4 regions of the Vibrio sp. 378 genome follow, and region 2 is predicted to be linked to each of the others. Evidence: predicted binding sites of a transcription regulator. Region 2 holds the regulator's gene; each other region holds the start of a gene.
What was found. The regulator CRP, encoded in region 2, controls carbon source genes, mostly activating them, when cyclic AMP is high. The targets are predictions, from matches to a motif close to TGTGANNNNNNTCACA.
Positions count from the first base shown of each region.

Region 1 (5,239 bases), on a different contig from region 2:
GGCACCAAGAACACATTACTATGTTCGGCAAGTCAGTACTTCAACCTCGCTTACAAGCGTGGCACGGTGATGCAGCATATACTTACTCAGGCTTAACCATGCAGCCTCACCCTTGGACTCCTGAGTTAACTCAGCTGAAAGTGCGTTGTGAATCAGTTGCTGATGTCACTTTTAATTCTGTTCTCGCTAACTTATATCGACACGGCAAAGACTCAATGGGCTGGCACCAAGATAATGAACCAGAGTTAGGTAGAAACCCTGTTATCGCATCTTTGAACTTAGGTGAAACACGTCGATTTTTGCTTAGAAATTTACATTGTAAAACTGAGATTGAATACGAGCTTTCTCACGGCTCCTTACTGATTATGGCTGGCGAGCTTCAGCATCACTGGAAGCACTGCGTACCAAAAACCGCGAAAACCAAAGATGAACGTATCAACCTGACTTTTAGGCAAATTTTCAACTATTGACTCAGCTTTTACATTCTCAATTAATATTGATGGTAGGTTTAGGTTCAGGACTTCATAGGGAATGGATTTATGCGTATTAAACCTCTTAGCTTAGCGGTCTTACTCTCTTGCTCACTTACCTTTGCTGCTCAGGCATCACAGGAAGACGTACCGCTTCTCGATAATACTCAATCAGCGCAGTTGATTCGTAGTACCTACGAACAAGAACTGTTCACTCTCCCGGCGTTTAAAGAGGGCCATTTTGGCTTACGCATGTACCGCCAAACATTAGATGAGAAATATCACGCTGCCATTTGGACCGACATGGCACAAGTAGCCAGCCGGTTAAACCAATTTGCTAATGAAGTCGTTGAACCAGAAGACATCATTCTCTATTCATCTCAAAGGCTGACCACGTATCAAGAGAAAGAAACCGAACGAGGTCAGCGACGCTATACCGTGACTAAACACCATCCTGAGTACCTTTATCTTGGTGTGGATTTGCTTGGCGCAATGGCAAGAGCAAACGAATATGGCCTAAAGCATAAACAAGACAAAACGCTGAGAAAAATTATTAGGCGCTACGATTTCTCGCGTTACGTTACGGACAAAGAGATGATAGAGGCATGGGCAGCTCAGCTTGCAAACCAAGTCTACTGGCTTCGTCAGTTAGAAGAGCAAGATGTGGTCGAGAAGTTCACTCAAACCTTCCGTGACACCTACCCCGACGATAAAGATAAGATGCTTTCAGCTCAGCAGTATTGGAACAAACTCTATGGGATGACGCACATCATCTTTGCCGATTCACAGTATTATCAGGAGCGAGTAAGCGAAAAGAAACACCAATGGATTTATGATTACTTTCGCAACAATATCGAAACTATCCTACTGCGCGCCAAAGAAGACGTGATTGCGGAAGTCGGCATTTCGTTTTTGTTAGCAGGCTTGGACCATGATCCGGTCGTAAAGAAAACCCGCCAAGCCATTCGTCACGCAATCAACGCAGAAAAAGGGATGATTCCGTCGGTCGACGGTAACTTTGATCTCAAGTACGGCGAACACCGTAACGTGCTAGCCATCATGCTGCTCGATTGGAAAGGGGTACATAAAGCGCCAACTTATCAAGAGCACCCAGAGGCTTTTAAATCGATACCTTACGGCTTAATGCCCAGCCCTTAGAAATAACAAAACCCGCCATTTAGGCGGGTTTTTAGTGTGTATCTTCAATCTAAATTAGAGAGAGATAAAAATGCCCGCTAAGCACGCACTCATCAGGTTAGCGAGTGTACCAGCAGCAACCGCTTTTAGGCCTAGACTTGCAACATCTTTGCGGCGCTCAGGTGCCATCACGCCGATAGAACCCAACTGAATCGCAATTGAGCCAATGTTCGCAAAACCACACAACGCAAAAGTGATAATAATTTGAGTATGCTCAGACAGTGTCGCTTTGTGCTGCACAAAATCGATAAACGCAACAAACTCATTCATCACCACTTTCTGACCAATGTATGAACCCGCAGCTAGAATTTCGTGGCTTGGCACACCAATCAACCACGCTAGAGGTGCAAACAAATAACCAAAAATCGCTTGTAGCGTTACGCCAGAGAAACCAAGTATCTCGCCCAAGTTTTCTAGCCCCGTGTTCACCATCGCGATAACACTCACGAAAGCGATAAGCATGGTACCAACAGCAACGGCAACTTTCATACCGCCCATGGCACCGCTTGCTAGCGCATCAATAACGTTACTTTCTTCTGATTTATCTAGCTCAATATTGTTGTAATCGCTTGGCGTTTGACGCTCAGGAACGATGATTTTTGCCATCATCAAACTACCTGGTGCTGCCATAAAGCTTGCCGCGATCAAGTATTTGAGGTCGACACCCAAACCAGCATAACCACCAAGCACACTGCCCGCCACTGAAGCCATACCACCAGCCATCACGGCAAACAGTTCAGAGCGAGTCATGTTAGAAAGAAATGGACGAATAAGAAGTGGTGACTCGCCTTGGGATAAGAAGATGTTCCCTGTTGCAACCAAAGACTCTGCTTTACTCGTACCCAAGAACTTCTGGATAGCGCCACCAATAAATTGAATCACTTTTTGCATAATGCCCAAGTAGTAAAGGGCGGAGATAAGAGCACTGAAGAAGATGATGATAGGGAGGACACGAATAGCGAAGATAAAGCCAGAAGAAGCGAGGTCACCAAAGAGGAATTTAATCCCCTCATCAGCAAAGCCGAGTAGCCCCGCGACACCATTACTTAAACTCGCCAGCGCCGCTTGACCCAACGGGAAATAGAGCACCAAAGCAGCAAACCCCATTTGTAGCATCAAGGCGCGAGATACAGTTTTCCAATTGATGGAAGAACGACCCTCAGAAAGTAGGAAAGCACAACCTAGCAGTGCAACAATACCAAATAGACTAAATAGAACACTCATGAGCTGGACCTACTAAACGTTGAAAAAGAAAAAAGAGCCAAAGGAATTGGCAGAAGAAAGGGACAACGCAGCGAGTGATAACTCACTTTTAGATCCAGAATGTAGACAGAACGAATAGTTCGACATCTTATTTTTACCTTATACAAGCAATTGAACGTAGCTGGTCCGGTCCGTGGGGTCATTCACTGCTGGCGAGCATGTTGCTTGGCCTGCTCCATGTGACGGCTTGTATGGGTAAGGGTCCTGAACAACTAAACCCTAATTCCCGCTTAAACGGGACGCAAGTATAGCCAACAAAAAGAGATATTCATCACATTTATTTACGCAAACGTTCAAGCGTTCAAAATTTAGGCAAAAGTACTCTTTTGTCGTCATACCATTAATAAAAGTAAGGGCATAAGGATAGGCGTTGATGGTAAAAAACATAAAAGTGACCAATAAATATGCAATCAAACTCGAAAGAGCCAAAATTCGTCATTTTGCTCTCGCCAACAGGTGGATTTTGGTTATAATTCGCGTTGCTTCTTTCGAGGCCTCTGAGTATTCAGAGCATCATGATGCCGAGATGGTGAAATTGGTAGACACGCTAGCATGAGGTGCTAGTGCCTTTGGTGTGAGGGTTCGAGTCCCTCTCTCGGCACCATTATCCTTCTTCCCTAATTTTGTTCGAGTGTAATGCAAAGTTCTAAGCAGGCAAGACAGTCTACAGATGCTAACCAACTTCTGAGTGAGCTTGCGGTTCACGCTTTATTACACCTGCACTTTAAAATTCACGCGTCCTCGCATGGCCTCTCCCTTAAAGAACGTAATGACTTACTTCAGAAATGGCTGAAACCAAAACTGAAGAGTAATCGCTATAAGCTGATTAAAAAGCCGTTAAAATCTTTGACTCAGCAGGCAAAAAGTGAGAACGGAAATCTGGAAGCATTACTCGAGCGCTGCGTCGGTGCAGACAAACCCAGCAACCCTCAACCCGATCTAGATAGCTACTTGCTGCTGATCAACGAGATTGAGAAGAAACTGGGGACTACCGTGTTATTATCTCGACCGGAAGACGTCGACTTATCTCACGACCAACACGGCTGTTTGCTGTGTGTGCTTTCTGAGAACTTAAATCAGCACTTCGATGATAATAACGCCCTAATCGCTCCTATTTCGATGCTGTTCCGCGGACCAATGAGTCAACGTTCACTTTTTCTTGGCAGCATTTACGCCAGTGGTACCTTCAATTATGAAGTGCAGTATCAAGACGACCAGTTCGTTCGCATCACATTAGAGTTAGCGTAGCTGTAACGCTAAGAAATAAACGAATCGAAAAAGGCTGCGAAACTCGCGGCCTTTTGCTTATCTAGATTTAAACTTGAGTTAATCGATATCTTTAAATCGAGCAGTAAAGTGGCGCAGCACTGGTGGCTCGTACACGAAAGTGAGCCCTTTTAACTCATATGCACGATTTTTCAGTTCGATAATCGCATCCGCAATGTAATCCATATGATCGTTTGTGTAGACACGACGTGGAATAGTCAAACGCATCAACTCAAGCTCTGACGCTTTTTGTTTACCCGTTTCCGGATCTCGACCAAGCAGCAACGATCCTATCTCTACTGCTCGAATACCCGCTTCCAAGTACAAAGCATTACACAATACCTGCGCAGGAAACTGATCCGCTGGAATATGTGGCAAAATCTTAGCGGCATCCACAAACACCGCATGACCACCCGTTGGGTATTGAATCGGAATACCGCCTTCACGTAAGCGCTCACCTAAGTATTGAACTTGGCTAATTCTATAGTGAAGAAAATCCTCATCCGCGGCTTCATACAAACCGCGAGCGAGCGCTTCCATATCACGCCCAGCCATGCCGCCGTATGTTACAAATCCTTCCATGGGTACGCAGCGCGTCTGCACCGCCTGGAACAACTCCTTATGATCACGAATACAACACATGCCACCAATGTTTACCATCGGGTCTTTCTTAGCTGACATGGTGAGCATATCACCGTACTGGTACATCTCACGGATGATTTCCAGAATCGATTTATTCTCGTAACCCGCTTCACGCTGCTTAATAAAGTAGGCGTTCTCACAGTAACGAGCCGAGTCAATCACCACTGGAATATCGTACTTGGTTGCAATCTCGTACACACTGCGCATGTTTTCCATCGACACAGGCTGACCACCGGAGCTATTACAAGTAATCGTGGTGATAATTGCACAGATGTTATGCGAACCGTGCGCTTCAATTGTTGCCACCAGTTTATCGATATCAAAATTGCCCTTCCAATCATAAGGCGTAGTGGTGTCGAATGCTTCTTCCGTTACCACGTTAATCGCTTTACCGCCATTGA
Region 1 covers NZ_JAWOUO010000001.1:60,196-65,434, reverse strand. The annotation lists gene R7Q48_RS00295 (alpha-ketoglutarate-dependent dioxygenase AlkB) at 1-470, shown strand, start outside; gene R7Q48_RS00290 (DUF3541 domain-containing protein) at 540-1,628, shown strand; gene R7Q48_RS00285 (NupC/NupG family nucleoside CNT transporter) at 1,683-2,891, opposite strand; gene R7Q48_RS00280 (hypothetical protein) at 3,304-3,486, shown strand; tRNA gene R7Q48_RS00275 (tRNA-Leu) at 3,451-3,534, shown strand; gene R7Q48_RS00270 (DUF2913 family protein) at 3,567-4,178, shown strand; gene R7Q48_RS00265 (tryptophanase) at 4,257-5,239, opposite strand, start outside.
Region 1: a site for CRP is predicted at 2,963-2,978, ahead of R7Q48_RS00285 (NupC/NupG family nucleoside CNT transporter). Genes of this name have one in related genera too.

Region 2 (5,239 bases):
ATTGAAATGGAATGGATGTCTGCTCAAGAAACGTTGGAGCAGATGGAGCTAGAGTTTAATCAATGAGTAATCAACACGCTGAATACACACTCACCCTAGAACACCTTTGGCAGTTTAGTCTGCAATTTTATGGTGTGCGAGAAGTGAAAGAGGCGTGTTTATCATTACAGAACAACTACCACGGTAACGTGAACCTACTCCTGCTGCTCAGATGGCTCGATGAGCAGCAACTCATTTTCCAAGAAAAAGACTGGCCCTTGGTGCAAGACTGTCTAGGTAGGAGCGAAACTTTACTTCACTCCTTTCGCGACCTTCGTCGCCACCTTAAGTCTCAAGTCAATGACGCTTTGTATCGTGAGACCTTGCAGTTTGAGCTGCAACTAGAAAAGCAGCAACAAGCGGATTTGGTGGACTGCATTAACTCACTTGCACTACTCAAAAATGATGGTGACCCACTGACGTTGAGATACTGTCGTCAACTCGGTGGGGAGCATTTGCAGCAAGCCTTTGCTATTCCGGTGCCAAACATTCAACCACCAAAACGCCCATAAATCTGTAGAATACCTATAATCTTTATAAAGGATTATATTAATAAGTTCTTCAACGGACACCGAAGGACCGCATAAGAGCAGTTAGGTATGACACAATTTTTCGCAGCCGCCGGGATCAAAAACCCGCATCTCCAAACGCTTTTGCCGCGTTTTATTCGCAAAAAAGCGTTATTTACGCCGATTTGGCAAACCCTCGATACATCCGATGGCGACTTTCTCGATCTCGCGTGGAGCGAGGACCCAACCCAAGAGCCTGCACAAAAAAAGCCGATTTTTGTTTTATTTCATGGGTTAGAGGGGTGCTTCTATAGCCCTTATGCCAATGGGCTAATGAATGCATTTGCTCAATCTGGATGGCTGTCGGTGATGATGCATTTTCGTGGCTGCAGCGGTAAACCAAACAAAAAAGCACGAGCTTATCACTCGGGAGAAGTGATGGATGCTCGTTACTTCCTAGAGCACCTTGAACAACGTTTTCCTGATAATCCCAAAGTTGCAGTTGGTATTTCTCTTGGCGGTAACATGTTGGCGAATTATTTAGCCCAATATAAAGACCACCCTATTTTGAATGCAGCGACTATTATCTCAGCGCCTTTAGACCTAGCGGCGTGTGCGAACCGTATAGAACAAGGCTTTTCAAAAGTGTATCGCCGTTACCTGCTTTCTTCACTGAAACGTAACGCGTTACAAAAGCATCATCTACTGCATGGTGAGCTTGCGCTGTCCTACAACTCAATAAAACGTGTCACAAGATTGTATGAATTCGATGATTTGATCACGGCACCACTGCACGGTTTTAAAGACGCACAAGATTATTACGATCAATGTTCTGGCTTAAGTAAACTACAGCAAATCACGCTACCCACACTGATCATCCATGCCAAAGACGATCCGTTCATGACCGATGATGTGATACCGAAGTTTGTTTTGCCAGATAACATTGATTACCGTCTCTTTGAACACGGTGGCCATGTTGGCTTCCTAACAGGAACGGCGTTAAAACCTAAGTTTTGGTTGGAGGAAGCGCTGCCCGCGTATTACGAAAGTATCGCCGCAGATTACCTTTCTGCTGTATCCAAGCAACGAACGCAGTAAACTAGCCGCTCATCATAAAAGTTAGAGGTATTTATGATCATTCCATGGCAAGACATTGCGCCGGAAACATTGGAAAACTTAATTCGTGAATTCGTCTTACGCGAAGGAACGGATTACGGAACCGTTGAGGTTTCTTTGCAAGACAAAATTGATCAAGTTAAAGCTCAATTGGAAAAAGGTGAAGCGGTTATCGTGTTCTCTGAGCTACACGAAACCGTCGATATTCAACATAAAACAAAATTTTAGACCCTTCACATTTTACCGTATCCCACTCGATGACAAGGTATTGTTACGTGCTATAGTGGGATATCGACCGTGCAGTAGTAACTCTACTGCACATTACAGGTAAGTAATTTTCGACAAGGTTTGTCATGTCAGCTAAACACCCAATTATTGCGGTTACTGGTTCGTCCGGTGCCGGCACGACCACTACATCTGAAGCCTTCCGTAAAATGTTCAATATGATGAACGTTAAACCCGCATGGGTTGAAGGCGATAGCTTCCATCGCTTTACTCGCCCAGAAATGGACATCGAAATTCGCAAAGCCCGCGAGCAAGGTCGACACATTAGCTACTTTGGCCCACAAGCTAATGACTTCCCGGGATTAGAAGAGTTTTTCCGTAAGTTCGGGCATGATGGTACTGGCAGCGTGCGCCGTTATCTGCACACGTTTGACGAAGCGGTTCCCTACAATCAAATGCCAGGCACGTTTACACCGTGGCAAGACTTACCCGAAAACAGCGACGTGCTGTTTTATGAAGGGTTACATGGTGGCGTGGTCGATGGCGATGTTAATGTTGCTCAACATGTGGATTTCTTAATTGGCATGGTGCCGATTGTGAACTTAGAGTGGATCCAAAAATTCGTACGTGACACTCGCGATCGCGGCCATTCGCGTGAAGCGGTAATGGACTCAATCGTGCGATCCATGGACGATTACCTCAACTATATCACTCCGCAGTTTTCTCGTACTCACATCAACTTCCAGCGCGTACCGACCGTTGATACTTCCAACCCACTTAATGCAAAAGGCATCCCTAGTTTGGATGAGAGTTTTGTGGTGATTCGCCTACGCGGTATCAAGAATGTCGACTTCCCATATCTGCTGGCCATGATTGATGGCTCATTCATGTCACGCCACAACACGATTGTCGTACCCGGCGGTAAGATGAGCTTTGCAATGGAGCTCATAGTTCGGCCTATCCTACAACAGCTCATCGAAACAGGGAAAATTGGCTAAAAACCTGCCTGCGAAGATGTTTACTTTTCATACCGTGATCATGTGCACAGTTTTGCTTACAAAATCTCAATCATGGCACGATTAAAATCAAGAAATCGTTTTCGAAAAAGGATACTATTTCTTACCGAAACACAAGAGAGCTTGCAGCATATAAAAAGTGCTCTTATTCTAGTAGGCCTAATTCAGGCTTAGCTAAAATATGGATAGCGCAAGCGTACCCTGCAGAGGAAGTGAGATATTATGGTTCTAGGTAAACCTCAAACCGACCCAACATTAGAGTGGTTTCTTTCACACTGTCATATTCATAAGTACCCTTCAAAGAGCACGCTAATTCACGCGGGCGAAAAGGCAGAAACTTTGTACTACATCGTTAAAGGTTCTGTTGCGGTTCTTATCAAAGACGAAGAAGGTAAGGAGATGATCCTTTCTTACCTAAACCAAGGAGACTTTATTGGTGAACTTGGTCTATTCGAGGAAGACCAAGAGCGCACAGCTTGGGTTCGTGCTAAATCTCCTTGTGAAGTTGCTGAAATTTCTTTCAAGAAGTTCCGTCAGCTTATCCAAGTAAACCCAGACATCCTAATGCGTCTTTCTGCGCAGATGGCTCGTCGTCTTCAAGTAACTAGCCAAAAAGTGGGTGACCTGGCGTTCCTAGACGTAACTGGTCGTATCGCTCAGACGCTTCTGAACCTTGCAAAACAACCAGACGCAATGACTCACCCAGACGGCATGCAAATAAAGATCACTCGTCAAGAAATCGGTCAAATTGTTGGCTGTTCTCGTGAGACAGTAGGTCGTATCTTGAAGATGCTAGAAGAGCAGAACCTAATCTCTGCTCACGGTAAAACCATCGTGGTTTACGGTACTCGTTAATCTCGAACTAGAGTGACACGAACAAAATTATAAAAGCCACCAATGGCAACATTGGTGGCTTTTTATTTGCTCATGACCAAATGAGATAGGGTGCAGCGAACACTAATGAGTAAGCTTAACAGGTTAACCCTAAAACTTAGCCATTCGTACTTTCAAAGATTTTGTCAGCTGAAGCAGCCACGAAACCTGGGTACAAATCACCATTTTCCATCGGATAGCGCTTAGCAAATTCATAAAACCCGCCAGGGATAATTTCAGTGCCTTCGCTAAAACGAACCGCTACTTTATCTGCCATGGTCGATGACTGCTCTAGCAACACCTCAGGAGTGCCCTTCACTTCACCACCATTTTCATTAATGGTAAACCCAGCGGTACGCAGATGATTGTTTACCTGCTTCACTTCTTCATATTCATTGAGCTGGTTAACGCTCACCGTGAAGTGGTTTGCTCCGTAACCATGCGCCGCAAGCCAAGATGCGTACTCACTTTCTTTAGCCAACGTTTGGTAATCAGCAAAGCTTAAATCCCACAAGCGTCCACCATGTAAGAATGCGCTATCGTTCAGCTTGTCAGCATCGACTTGTGCCACCAAATTTTTCACAATCTCTTGTAGCTCAGGCGAGCACTCTTCAACTTTTAGCTCACTAATAAATACTTTAGGTTGCTTCGGATCTGGGTGCTCATAGTGCTTAGCAACCAGCTTTTTGCTTTCGAAAACGTAATCACCACACGCCTTGTAACCAATAGCTACAAATGGCTTAGCTAGAGTTTCAATACCAAGAGGCGCGATATTGAAGGTACGTAAAGCTATATGATCATTAATCAGAGGCTCATCTTCTTGAAGCAGCTGATGCACTTTAGCAGCCGAAGGGCAAAGACGTTGAATGTAATCTTGCCATAGCGATTCAAATAACACATCGGGCGTCATAACGACTCCTTGTTACGAGATGTAGAGTTTAAAGGTAAGCGGAAGTTGGCTGCTCGTTCACAACAAGAGTTGTCCAGAATAATGAACGAGCAACCATCAACCTGTGACGGTAAATGCCAGTCAGTCAACACGCTTTTCCGAGTCTTTGCTCACTTTTCGTGTTCTGCCAACGATCACTACAACCCATACCTAAATGATGCGCCGGCAAGGTGAGCCGCAATGCATAGTTGCGACTCTATAATAAAAACTTATAGCGCTACACCTGGACTCAATGTTGCAGGCAAGACAGTTTCTTGACCTTCCATTGATGCCATTGGGTACGCACAGTAATCTGCTGCGTAGTAAGCGCTTGGGCGCAAGTTACCCGACGCCCCCGGACCACCAAATGGCGCATCACCGCTTGCACCAGTGAGCTGGCGGTTACGGTTCACGATACCTGCACGAATGTGGTCAACGAAGTATTCCCACTCTTGGTCGTCGGTTGAAACCAAACCAGCAGATAAGCCAAAGCGCGTATCGTTTGCTAGCGCCACGGCTTTATCTAATCCTTC
Region 2 covers NZ_JAWOUO010000020.1:29,646-34,884, reverse strand. The annotation lists gene R7Q48_RS22060 (ABC transporter ATP-binding protein) at 1-66, shown strand, start outside; gene R7Q48_RS22055 (TIGR02444 family protein) at 63-551, shown strand; gene R7Q48_RS22050 (hydrolase) at 639-1,646, shown strand; gene R7Q48_RS22045 (YheU family protein) at 1,680-1,892, shown strand; gene R7Q48_RS22040 (phosphoribulokinase) at 2,018-2,887, shown strand; gene crp (cAMP-activated global transcriptional regulator CRP) at 3,128-3,760, shown strand; gene R7Q48_RS22030 (DUF1338 domain-containing protein) at 3,897-4,688, opposite strand; gene astD (succinylglutamate-semialdehyde dehydrogenase) at 4,937-5,239, opposite strand, start outside.

Region 3 (5,239 bases), on a different contig from region 2:
CCAAATCTTCGATTGAGTAGATATCGTGGTGTGGTGGTGGAGAGATAAGGCCAACGCCCGGAGTCGAGTGACGCGTTGCACCGATCCAGTCATCTACTTTATCGCCTGGTAGCTGACCACCTTCACCTGGCTTCGCACCTTGAGCCATTTTGATTTGTAGCTCTTCAGCGTTAGTTAGGTAGTAAGAGGTTACGCCGAAACGACCTGAAGCCACCTGCTTGATTGCAGAGCGTTCCCAATCGCCGTTCTCTTTGCGCTCGAAACGCATTGGGTCTTCACCACCTTCACCAGAGTTCGATTTCGCGCCAAGACGGTTCATCGCAACTGCCAGTGTGGAGTGTGCTTCGTAAGAAATAGAACCGAATGACATTGCACCTGTCGCGAAGCGTTTCACGATGCTTTCAATTGGCTCGACTTCATCGATAGAGATAGAGCCTGCTGGGTTTTTAATGAACTCAAGTTGGCTACGCAGAGTTACCGCGTTGTCACCTTGCTTATCTACTGCAGTCGCGTATTGCTTGAACTGATCGTAGTTCTTGTTGCGCGTAGACTCTTGCAGTAGAGAAATGGTTTCTGGGTTGAATAGGTGCTTCTCACCACGCTGTTTCCATTGGTAAACACCACCAACATCCAGCATTTGAATTGGGATTTCGCGTTGTGGGTAACCGATGCGGTGACGGATCAGCACTTCTTTGGCGATATCATCAAGGGTTAGACCTTGGATACGAGAAACTGTACCTGTGAAGTATTTGTCTACCACGGATTTATGGATGCCCAAGGCTTCGAAGATTTGCGCACCATGGTACGACTGTAGCGTTGAGATACCCATCTTCGAGAAGATCTTCAGAAGACCGCCATTGATCGCTTTACGGTAGTTGTTGAACAGATCACGAGGGTTCGCTTCTGGATCCAACTTCTTCGTACGTTGAAGTTCAATGATGGTTTCAATCACTAGGTAAGGGTTAACCGCATTCGCACCGTAACCAAGTAGCGTTGCAAAGTGGTGCGTTTCACGCGCGTCACCAGTTTCAACCACGATGTCACACTTCGCACGTAGACCTTTACGGATCAAGTGGTGGTGTACCGCACCAACTGCCAGCATTGCTGGGATCGCCGCGTGGTTTGAATTCACTGCACGGTCAGTGAGTAGGATGATTGAGTAACCATCGATAACCGCGTCTTCTGCGTATTGGCAGATACGTTTTAGTGCACGCTCAAGCTTGCCTTGATCTTCATTGGCTTGGAACACGATATCCAGCGTCTTCGCTTGTAGGTGCTCGTTATCGATCGCACGCAGCTTTTCAAGCTCTGAGTTGGCTAGAACAGGTGATTCCAATTCTACTTTCTGACAGTGAAGTGGTGTTTCAGTCAGAAGGTTTTGGTCTTTACCCAAGTAAGTGTTCAGCGACATAACCATACGCTCACGGATCGGGTCGATCGGTGGGTTAGTTACCTGTGCAAACAGCTGCTTGAAGTAGTTTGAAAGATGCTGAGATTGATGAGATAGAACCGCAAGAGGCCAGTCGGCACCCATTGCTGATAATGGCTCTTTCGCATCATTCGCCATTGGAACGATGATTTCGTTCACTTCTTCAGTGCTTACGCCAAACGCTTGTTGGCGGTGTAGAAGGTGTTCTGGCTTAGGTTGGCTGAACTGGTTGCTCGCATCTGGCAGCTTCTTCAAGCTCAGTAGGTTTTCTTCTACCCATTTCTCGTAAGGCTGTGCTGTTGCGATGGTGTCTTTCACTTCTTCATCGGAGATGATGCGACCTTGCTCTAGGTCTGCAACGAAGATACGACCCGGTTGTAGGCGACCACGGAACTCAACGTTCTCTGGTTCTATATCCACAACACCAGATTCAGATGCCATCACTAGGAAGTTATCTTTGGTCACTGTGTAGCGAGAAGGGCGCAAACCGTTACGGTCTAGTGTCGCACCAACTTGAACACCATCAGTAAAACATACTGAAGCAGGACCATCCCATGGTTCCATGATGTTCGCGTGGTACTGATAGAACGCGCGACGTTTAGGATCCATGTTTTTGTTTTCTTGCCATGCTTCCGGGATCATCATCATCAATGCGTGTGGCAGGCTGCGACCAGACAGAACTAGGAGCTCAAGTGCCATGTCAAAGTTAGATGAATCTGAGCTGCCTTCCTGACAGATTGGAAGAAGCATGTCGATTTCAGCCTGAGTAAACAGGTCTGATTCTAGAATTGCTTCACGGGCTTTCATCCAGTTCAAGTTACCGCGAACTGTATTGATTTCACCGTTGTGGGCAATGTAACGGAAAGGCTGTGCAAGACGCCATTTCGGGAAGGTATTGGTAGAGAAGCGAGAGTGTACCAGTGCTAGTGCAGTCACCATGGTCGGGTTTTGCAGATCAAGGAAGTACTGAGGTACTTGCTCGGTCGTTAACTGACCTTTGTACACCAATGTCTTGTAAGACATTGAGTTAATGTAGAAGTCGTCACCAATGTTCGAAACGCTTTCTAGGCAAACACGTACAGTGTAGTTACGAAGTACGTACAGTTTGCGCTCTAGCTCTTCAGGTGTGATGCCAGGGCCACCAGAGATAAACACATGCTCAAACTGAGGTTCTGTGCTTAGTGGGTCTGCACCGATCATTGAGTTATCGGTTGGCAATACGCGGTAGCCGATAACTTCAAGGTCTAGACGTTGTGCATTACGTTCTAGAATGTCACGGCATTGCTCGCGTTTGTATTCGTCTTTCGGGAAAAGAACGACACCAACACCATACTTTTCAAACGAAGGCAGTTTAATGCCTAGCTTAACGGCTTCTTCTAATAGGAATTCATGAGGTTTTTGTAGCAAGATACCCGCACCGTCACCGCTGCATGGGTCACAACCTTGACCACCACGGTGTTCCATGCGAGCCAGCATATCCAATGCTTGAGTCACTACTTCATGAGATTTACGGTTTTTAAGGTGAGCAACAAAACCGATACCACAAGCGTCATGCTCCAGTTCCGGAGTGTACAGACCCTGTGGATTTTGCTCTCTATCTACCATAGATACATCCTTCCAGTTCAATGTCGACGCAAAAGTACCGGGCAGAAAATACTACCTAGACTATTGATTACGTCTTGTCCTTTATATTTATTATCGCCACCGATCTAGGTTGACCGGTCTTGATTCCTTTCCGTATCTCGCAGGAAAAGTTTTGCGAGAAAAACAATCCTTGGTGGTATCCCTTTATTTATTATCACTATCTAGTGATTTATATAGGTAGGAGTGGGATAACACCGACAAATCCCGCAGTGTGCTTTGTAATAAAAGTCACAAAAATAACGGGGTTGTGTAAGTATCCTACAATTTTGTCACTTCAGAATGCAATGAAAAAGTCGGCGTTGTGACCCAATTTTTTCGTTTAATTATGCATTTTTAGTTTAACATTTACGCAACATGAACGTTTTTTGTCTTTAATTATGCAAGTTTATTGATTTTGACCCGCATGATGGGTGTTTGAATTGATTAATATTGTGTGTTTTTTCTTGCAGGGATGTAATTTATTTACACAGATCGTAGTGAGATTGATTACGATTTATTGTTGGTGAGAATTTATGCAGTTACATGAGTTGGTCAATACAATCGGCCAAGATCTTCAGCGTCGATACGGTGAAAAGGTTCATAAGTTAACATTGCACGGTGGATTTAGTTGCCCTAACCGCGATGGCACGATTGGGCGGGGAGGATGTACATTTTGCAATGTGGCTTCGTTTGCAGATGAAGAAGTCCAGATAAAAAGCATTCACGAACAGTTAAAAGATCGCGCAGGTGAAATTCACAGAGCGAAGAAGTATCTCGCTTATTTTCAGGCCTACACCAGTACCTATGCAGAAGTACAAGTTCTCAAAAACATGTATGAGGAAGCACTAAAGGCTGCAGACATGGTTGGTCTTTGTGTGGGGACGCGTCCTGATTGCGTCCCTGATGCGGTATTGGATTTACTGTCGGGCTATGTACAGCAAGGTTATGAAATTTGGCTAGAACTAGGTCTTCAAACCGCCAACAATGACACCCTAAAACGTATCAATCGTGGTCATGACTTTGAGTGTTATGCCGAAATCACTAAGCGTGCGCGAACACTCGGAATCAAGGTTTGTACTCACTTAATTGTGGGTTTACCCAAAGAAACCCGCGCCGAAAATATTGAAACGCTGCAAAAAGTGTTAGCCGTGGGAACGGATGGCATCAAGTTACATGGCTTGCATATTGTCGAAGGTAGCACCATGGCGAAAGCTTGGCGTGCTGGAAAGCTAGAAGCCCCTGAATTAGAAGAATATGTTGCGATCGCCAGTGAAATGATTCGTATGACACCACCAGATGTGATTTATCATCGCGTTTCATCAGCAGCTAGGAGGCCCACGTTATTATCGCCTCTGTGGTGTGAAAACCGTTGGCTAGCGATGACGGAAATTGGTCGAGATCTCAGTGCTCATGGTGCTCAAGGGAGTCTTACGGGGAATACCTTTATCTATACTAAACCGGAATTAATAGCAGATCGCTCAATAAATAACTGATATATTTTAACCAGTGTTCTTTGAAGGTTTAAACGATGGATCAGTTACTCAATTGGCTTTGGGGTGGTCAAGGCGGTTATGGCTATGTCGTCTTGTTGTTAATCGCAGGCGTGTGCGCGTTAGCACTGATCTATTTGCACTTTCAGACATCACTTAAGCAACTAGTAACGGATTCTCCCTATCCAGTCATAGTGGTGGACACTAGCCATGCTCAGCTCTTGCTATCTAACCAGGCTGCGATGCAGTTATTAGGCATTCGCTCTTTGGGAACGGGGTATTTGTATCCTGCTTTATTCGATATTCATGAGCTTGAGCAGTTTCTCGATCGCTTCTCTAGTCGTCATTTTCGTCAGCAGGCTTTTGACTGGCGACTATCTGATAGTGAATCTATTAAAGTGGAGCTGTCAGGCAGAAAGAGTTTATTGCGCAATCATCGAGTTTGGATTCTTTATGCTCAGCCATATCAAGCCACTCACCAAGAGCAGCAACAAGAACTTGCACAATTAATCATCGCACGTTCGGCATTAGACTCACTTTCAGAGCTGATTTGTACCCAAGACCGCCAAGGCAATCTGTTAACGACCAATCGAGCATTTGATCAATTCTGGCAAGGGCGAAGGGAAGAAGCTTGCGCATCCAAGACCTTGGGTGAGATGACCAGAAAAAGCGAACGTAAATGGACAACGGATCCACA
Region 3 covers NZ_JAWOUO010000011.1:81,674-86,912, reverse strand. The annotation lists gene gltB (glutamate synthase large subunit) at 1-3,034, opposite strand, end outside; gene R7Q48_RS18595 (TIGR01212 family radical SAM protein) at 3,586-4,545, shown strand; gene R7Q48_RS18590 (GGDEF domain-containing protein) at 4,581-5,239, shown strand, end outside.
Region 3: a site for CRP is predicted at 3,291-3,306, ahead of gltB (glutamate synthase large subunit). Genes of this name have one in related genera too.

Region 4 (5,239 bases), on a different contig from region 2:
AGCAAGAGGAAGCAAATACAACAAGGCAGGAACAACAATCAAACCACCACCGATACCGAGTAACCCCGCCATCACACCCACAAAAGCGCCTAGCGCCAACAATAACAAAAATAAAGAGACGGTCACGATTTCCTACTTTTTACCTGCACGGATAAAGCCCGCAAAGCCCTGTTGAATGAAGAAGTCATGCATCATTTGATGAATGTCCTCCCCATAGGACTTTGTCATTGCTTGCTCCGCTAATTTTTCTAATTCTTCTTGTTGGCTATGACGAATCAAATATTTCACCTTAGCCACATTGGAGGTGTTCATACTCAAACTGGTATACCCTAACCCAAGTAAGAGAAGAGCGCCAAATGGATCACCCGCTAGCTCACCACAAATACACACGGGCACCTGATATTTATCACACACCTCATGGATTTGCTTAAGCGCTAACAGTACCGCAGGATGCATAGATTCATAGACATCCGCTACGCGCGAATTGTTCCTATCTACCGCTAATAAATACTGAGTTAAATCGTTTGTCCCGACAGAAACAAAATCAACACGGTGAGCAATCGTTGGCAACAGATACACCATCGATGGTACTTCAATCATGACCCCAATTTGTGGGAATTGAATTCTATCATCAAGCAAAACGGCTTCGCTGTGAGCTTGATTAATCAAGCTAATGGCATCGTCTAACTCTTTTACCCCTGACACCATTGGCAATAAGATACTTAAGTTTCCGCTTTCTGCACTCGCTCTTAACATTGCACGCAGCTGGATCAAGAAAATGTCTGGATGATCCAATGTAAAACGAATGCCACGCCAGCCTAGAAACGGATTATCTTCTTCGATGGGCAAATACGGCAAAGGTTTGTCACCACCAATATCCAAAGTACGCATCACTACTCGTTGATTCGGATAGCTGTTAAGTATTGCTTGGTATTGATGATACTGCTCATCTTCCGAAGGAAAGTGATGCTGAAGTAAAAATGCAATCTCAGTTCGGTACAACCCAACACCATCAACACCTGTGTTGATGGCAATATTACTGTCTGCACTGAGTCCCGCATTCAGCATAATTTCGATATGGTGATTATCTTGCGTAACCGCAGGGAGTGCGAGGTCCTTGTTTACCATGGCAAACAATTCAGACTCTTCGCTTACTAAGCTGCGATACTCTCGCAACAACTGGCGGTTTGGCTCTAAGAAGATCTCACCCGTATAGCCGTCGACTATCCCGAGTTTGCCATTAACCACATCCGGATTAATGTTGGCGCCCATGACTGCAGGGACCCCAAGAGCTCGAGATAAAATGGCAGCGTGAGAGTTAGCGCCTCCCTCTAATGATACGACAGCTAACAAAAACTCTTTAGGTACAGAAGCGAGCAAGGTGGCAGTGAGTTCGTTCGCCACCAAAATAATGGGACGATCAATTGCAGAATTTTCTTGCTCACTGTTGTGCAGAAAATAGAGCAGCCTTTGCCCTAACTCTCGGATATCTTGCGCTCTTTCACGCATGTATACATCCGACATTCTTGCAAATCGATTCGAGTATGACTCTACAACTTGGCGTAACGCCCAGTCTGCCCTATCTCCTTTTTCAATCTGCTTCTTCAAATCACCGCGAAGCATCGGATCATTCAGTAAGTGAGTAAACAGATCGAAGATCGCCAGCGCATCTTTGTTGATTTCACTGTCCAGCTTTTTCCGCATACGGCGAAAGTCATTTAACGCTCGCTCTATGGCCACCAGTAATGTCTCGTGCTCGCGTTCCTTATCTAACGTGGACGAAGGGAAAACATCCGATAAACTCGGCTGGGTATTGTCGAACCAAAACTCTCCAATCGCGACACCAGTAGACGCAGGCAAACCTTTTAATACCGTGGGTTTAGATGCTAACTGCCAATGCCCAAGATTCTGCGCATGTGCAATGAGCACCGCTAACTGAGCGGATAAGGTAACAAGAAACGATTCTTCCATTTCACTAAACAAGCGCGGCGTTTTTTGTTGGATCACCAACACACCTAAAACTTGTTTACGATGAATGATTGGAGTAGCTAAAAAAGAGTGGTAAATCTGTTCGCCGAGTTGAGGAAAGAATTTGAACTCGGGGTGTTTTGAGGCTTCGGCAAGGTTAAGGGGTTCAGCGCTTCGTTTTACCAACCCAACCAAGCCTTCATTGAAGTTGATATGAATACTATCACCTTCAAAAATAAGGCCTTGAGTTGCCATTAACTCAAGGCGCTGCATTTCTTCATTAGCAAGATAGATAGTACAGCACTCAGTACTAAGAGCAGCACAAGTCTCTTTCACCAATATATCGAGTGCCAGATGCACATCATCGACCCTGGAGACTTTCTCAACTATTTCCCTTAGCTGACTGAGCATGATTATCCTCTACGTTGCTTTTTTCTTTTCCCTTTCGCTTTTCTCTCTCGAAAAGGCATGGCTAAGGATGCAAATTCTTTCATCGCTCGTCGATAAACATCTCGCTTGAAAGAAACAACTTGCCTAACTGGATACCAGTAACTTACCCAGCGCCAACCATCAAATTCAGGGGATTTTCCGCGTTGCATATTAATGCGAGATTCATCGCATTCTAATCTCAGCAGAAACCATTTCTGTTTTTGGCCGATACAAACAGGCTTGGAGTCCCAACGCACCAATCGCTTTGGTAGCTTATATCTTAACCAATGACGACTTGTTGCAATGATCTTAACGTCTTTTTTCGTTAAACCGACTTCTTCGTATAACTCCCTGAACATGGCTTGTTCAGGGGTTTCACCTTCGTCAATCCCACCTTGTGGAAATTGCCATGAGTGTTGCCCGTATCGTTTAGCCCAGAAGACCTGACCATGGTTATTACATATCACAATACCAACATTAAGTCGGTAACCATCGCCATCTATCACTGGCTAACCTCTATGAATAAATTTTTTATTACCGTGATTTTTCCACATATCCCCATTACTAGCAAACTTACTGATGTGATATGAGCAAGATTTATTACCTTTTCAGCATTTTTGGATATCTTTTAATCAAACCATGCCTTATCAACACAAGAGTGAGACATTGCCCACATTTATTCACCTTTTCTGTGAATAACTTTGTGAAGAATTCAATTCAAATGAGTAATTCAGTTCAATCCCATCAAATAAAAAACAAATGAAGAAACAAAAAAATAAACATAAAGCATTGATAAAAAAGTATTTATTTTTAAAAATAACGATAATTAGATCTTCAGTTTCTTGATGATCTTTTCACCAAACTCAGATCGGTCAAAGATCCACCAATAGGCTATTTATCCACACTCACCTGCTATTCGTTTAGATGATTACAACAAAATCAACCCCAAAAATGCATTTTAACCCCTGTTTATTCATACAGACCCCTCAAGATCTTATCTATATCTCCTCCACCTGTGGATAAGTTATGAATTGATCGTTCTTACACCGCCTCGGTGAAATCTTAAACAGTAGATTTGGTCGGAGTTTGATAAACTATATTTTTTGTAATACCACCTTGTAACTATGAAACCAGAACCACAAACAGAAGCAGAGCTATTGGAACGAGCGCATGATATGGCAGGACTCAGTTTTGCTGAGTTGGCCGCCGAGGCGAATATGATTGTTCCTGAAAACTTAAAACGTGATAAAGGTTGGGTGGGTCAATTACTCGAATGGCACTTGGGCGCTCCAGCTGGCAGTAAACCTCAACAAGATTTCGCAAAACTAGGGATCGAGTTGAAAAGTATTCCGATCAGTTACTCTGGCAAACCTTTAGAAACAACCTTTGTTTCTGTGGCCCCCCTCACTGGTGTTCATGGTCTTACATGGGAAACAAGTCATGTTCGAAACAAGCTATCTCGTGTGCTTTGGGTACCCGTAGAAGGAGAACGAGAAATCCCACTCGCTGAAAGACGTGTGGGCAGTCCACTCATTTGGTCACCAGATGAAGAAGAAGAACGGATTTTGCGAAATGACTGGGAAGAGTTAATGGAGATGATCGTCTTGGGAAGATTTGATCAAATTTCCGCCAGACACGGAGAAGCGCTGCATCTTCGCCCTAAAGCCGCAAATGCAAAAGCGCTCACCGAAGCATATAACTCAAATGGTAAGCCGATGAAAACTCTGCCCCGAGGCTTTTACCTTAGAACACAGTTTACTGAACAGATCTTACTCAAGCACTACATTAACACTCAACCAGAATAAAACCATATCAGCTATTTAGTGCGTCACGAGCGATAACTCAATATCGCAGTATGAGGCTGCCTCTTCAGTGCCACATTCGTCATACGCATTGCGCAGCCTTAAATACGCTTTATCGACCCCTAGCCTCAATAGTTCTTCTTTTACTAAGTCTAGAGAGCCAAAATGTATCGGGTCTTCACCGTCTTTAATCGGCTCAAGTTGATGCTTGTACTCCACAGCTAAAAGATAGTCAGAGACATCAGAACACCCAATCACAAATACTTTGGGAGTTTTATAAGTATCTTTATGTGGACCATGTAGCCACATGTCCAATTGATGCTTCTGCATAACATACCTCCTTCACACGATCATTTAAGTGTAGTTAGGCTAACTGTAGCTTTCGAGTTTGCTCTTCCTTTATACGTAAATCATTTGCGATTGCGGCTAAAAATCCCCTATATTGGAGTCACTTATTTAGTCGGTAACTCTTCAAGGACGTGATATGCAATACACAAAACTACCGCACTCATCACTTGAGATCAGTAAAATCTGCCTCGGCACTATGACGTTTGGCGAGCAAAACACAGAAAAGGACGCCTTTGAACAGCTCGACTTTGCCCTCGATCATGGGGTGAACTTCATCGATACCGCTGAGATGTACCCTGTACCGCCAAACTCGGAAACACAAGGGCTTACCGAGCAATACATCGGTAATTGGTTGGCAAAAAGCGGCAAAAGAGAGAAAGTAGTACTGGCAACAAAAGTGGCAGGCCCTCGCAATGTTCCTCACATTAGAGACAACATGAGCCTTAATCGTCGCCACATCCATACAGCGATTGATGACAGCCTTAATCGTCTACAAACCGATTATGTCGATTTGTACCAACTACATTGGCCGCAGCGTCAAACCAACTGCTTTGGTCAACTCAACTACCCATACCCTGACAAACAAGAAGAAGTCACGTTAATTGAAACGTTGGAAGCGCTTACTGAATTAGTGAATGCAGGTAAAGTGCGCTATATCGGCGTATCCAACGAGACGCCGTGGGGTGTGATGT
Region 4 covers NZ_JAWOUO010000011.1:42,893-48,131, forward strand. The annotation lists gene R7Q48_RS18415 (sulfite exporter TauE/SafE family protein) at 1-126, opposite strand, end outside; gene ptsP (phosphoenolpyruvate--protein phosphotransferase) at 133-2,379, opposite strand; gene rppH (RNA pyrophosphohydrolase) at 2,382-2,903, opposite strand; gene mutH (DNA mismatch repair endonuclease MutH) at 3,522-4,202, shown strand; gene R7Q48_RS18435 (DUF6482 family protein) at 4,218-4,529, opposite strand; gene R7Q48_RS18440 (NADP(H)-dependent aldo-keto reductase) at 4,684-5,239, shown strand, end outside.
Region 4: a site for CRP is predicted at 3,057-3,072, ahead of rppH (RNA pyrophosphohydrolase). Genes of this name have one in related genera too.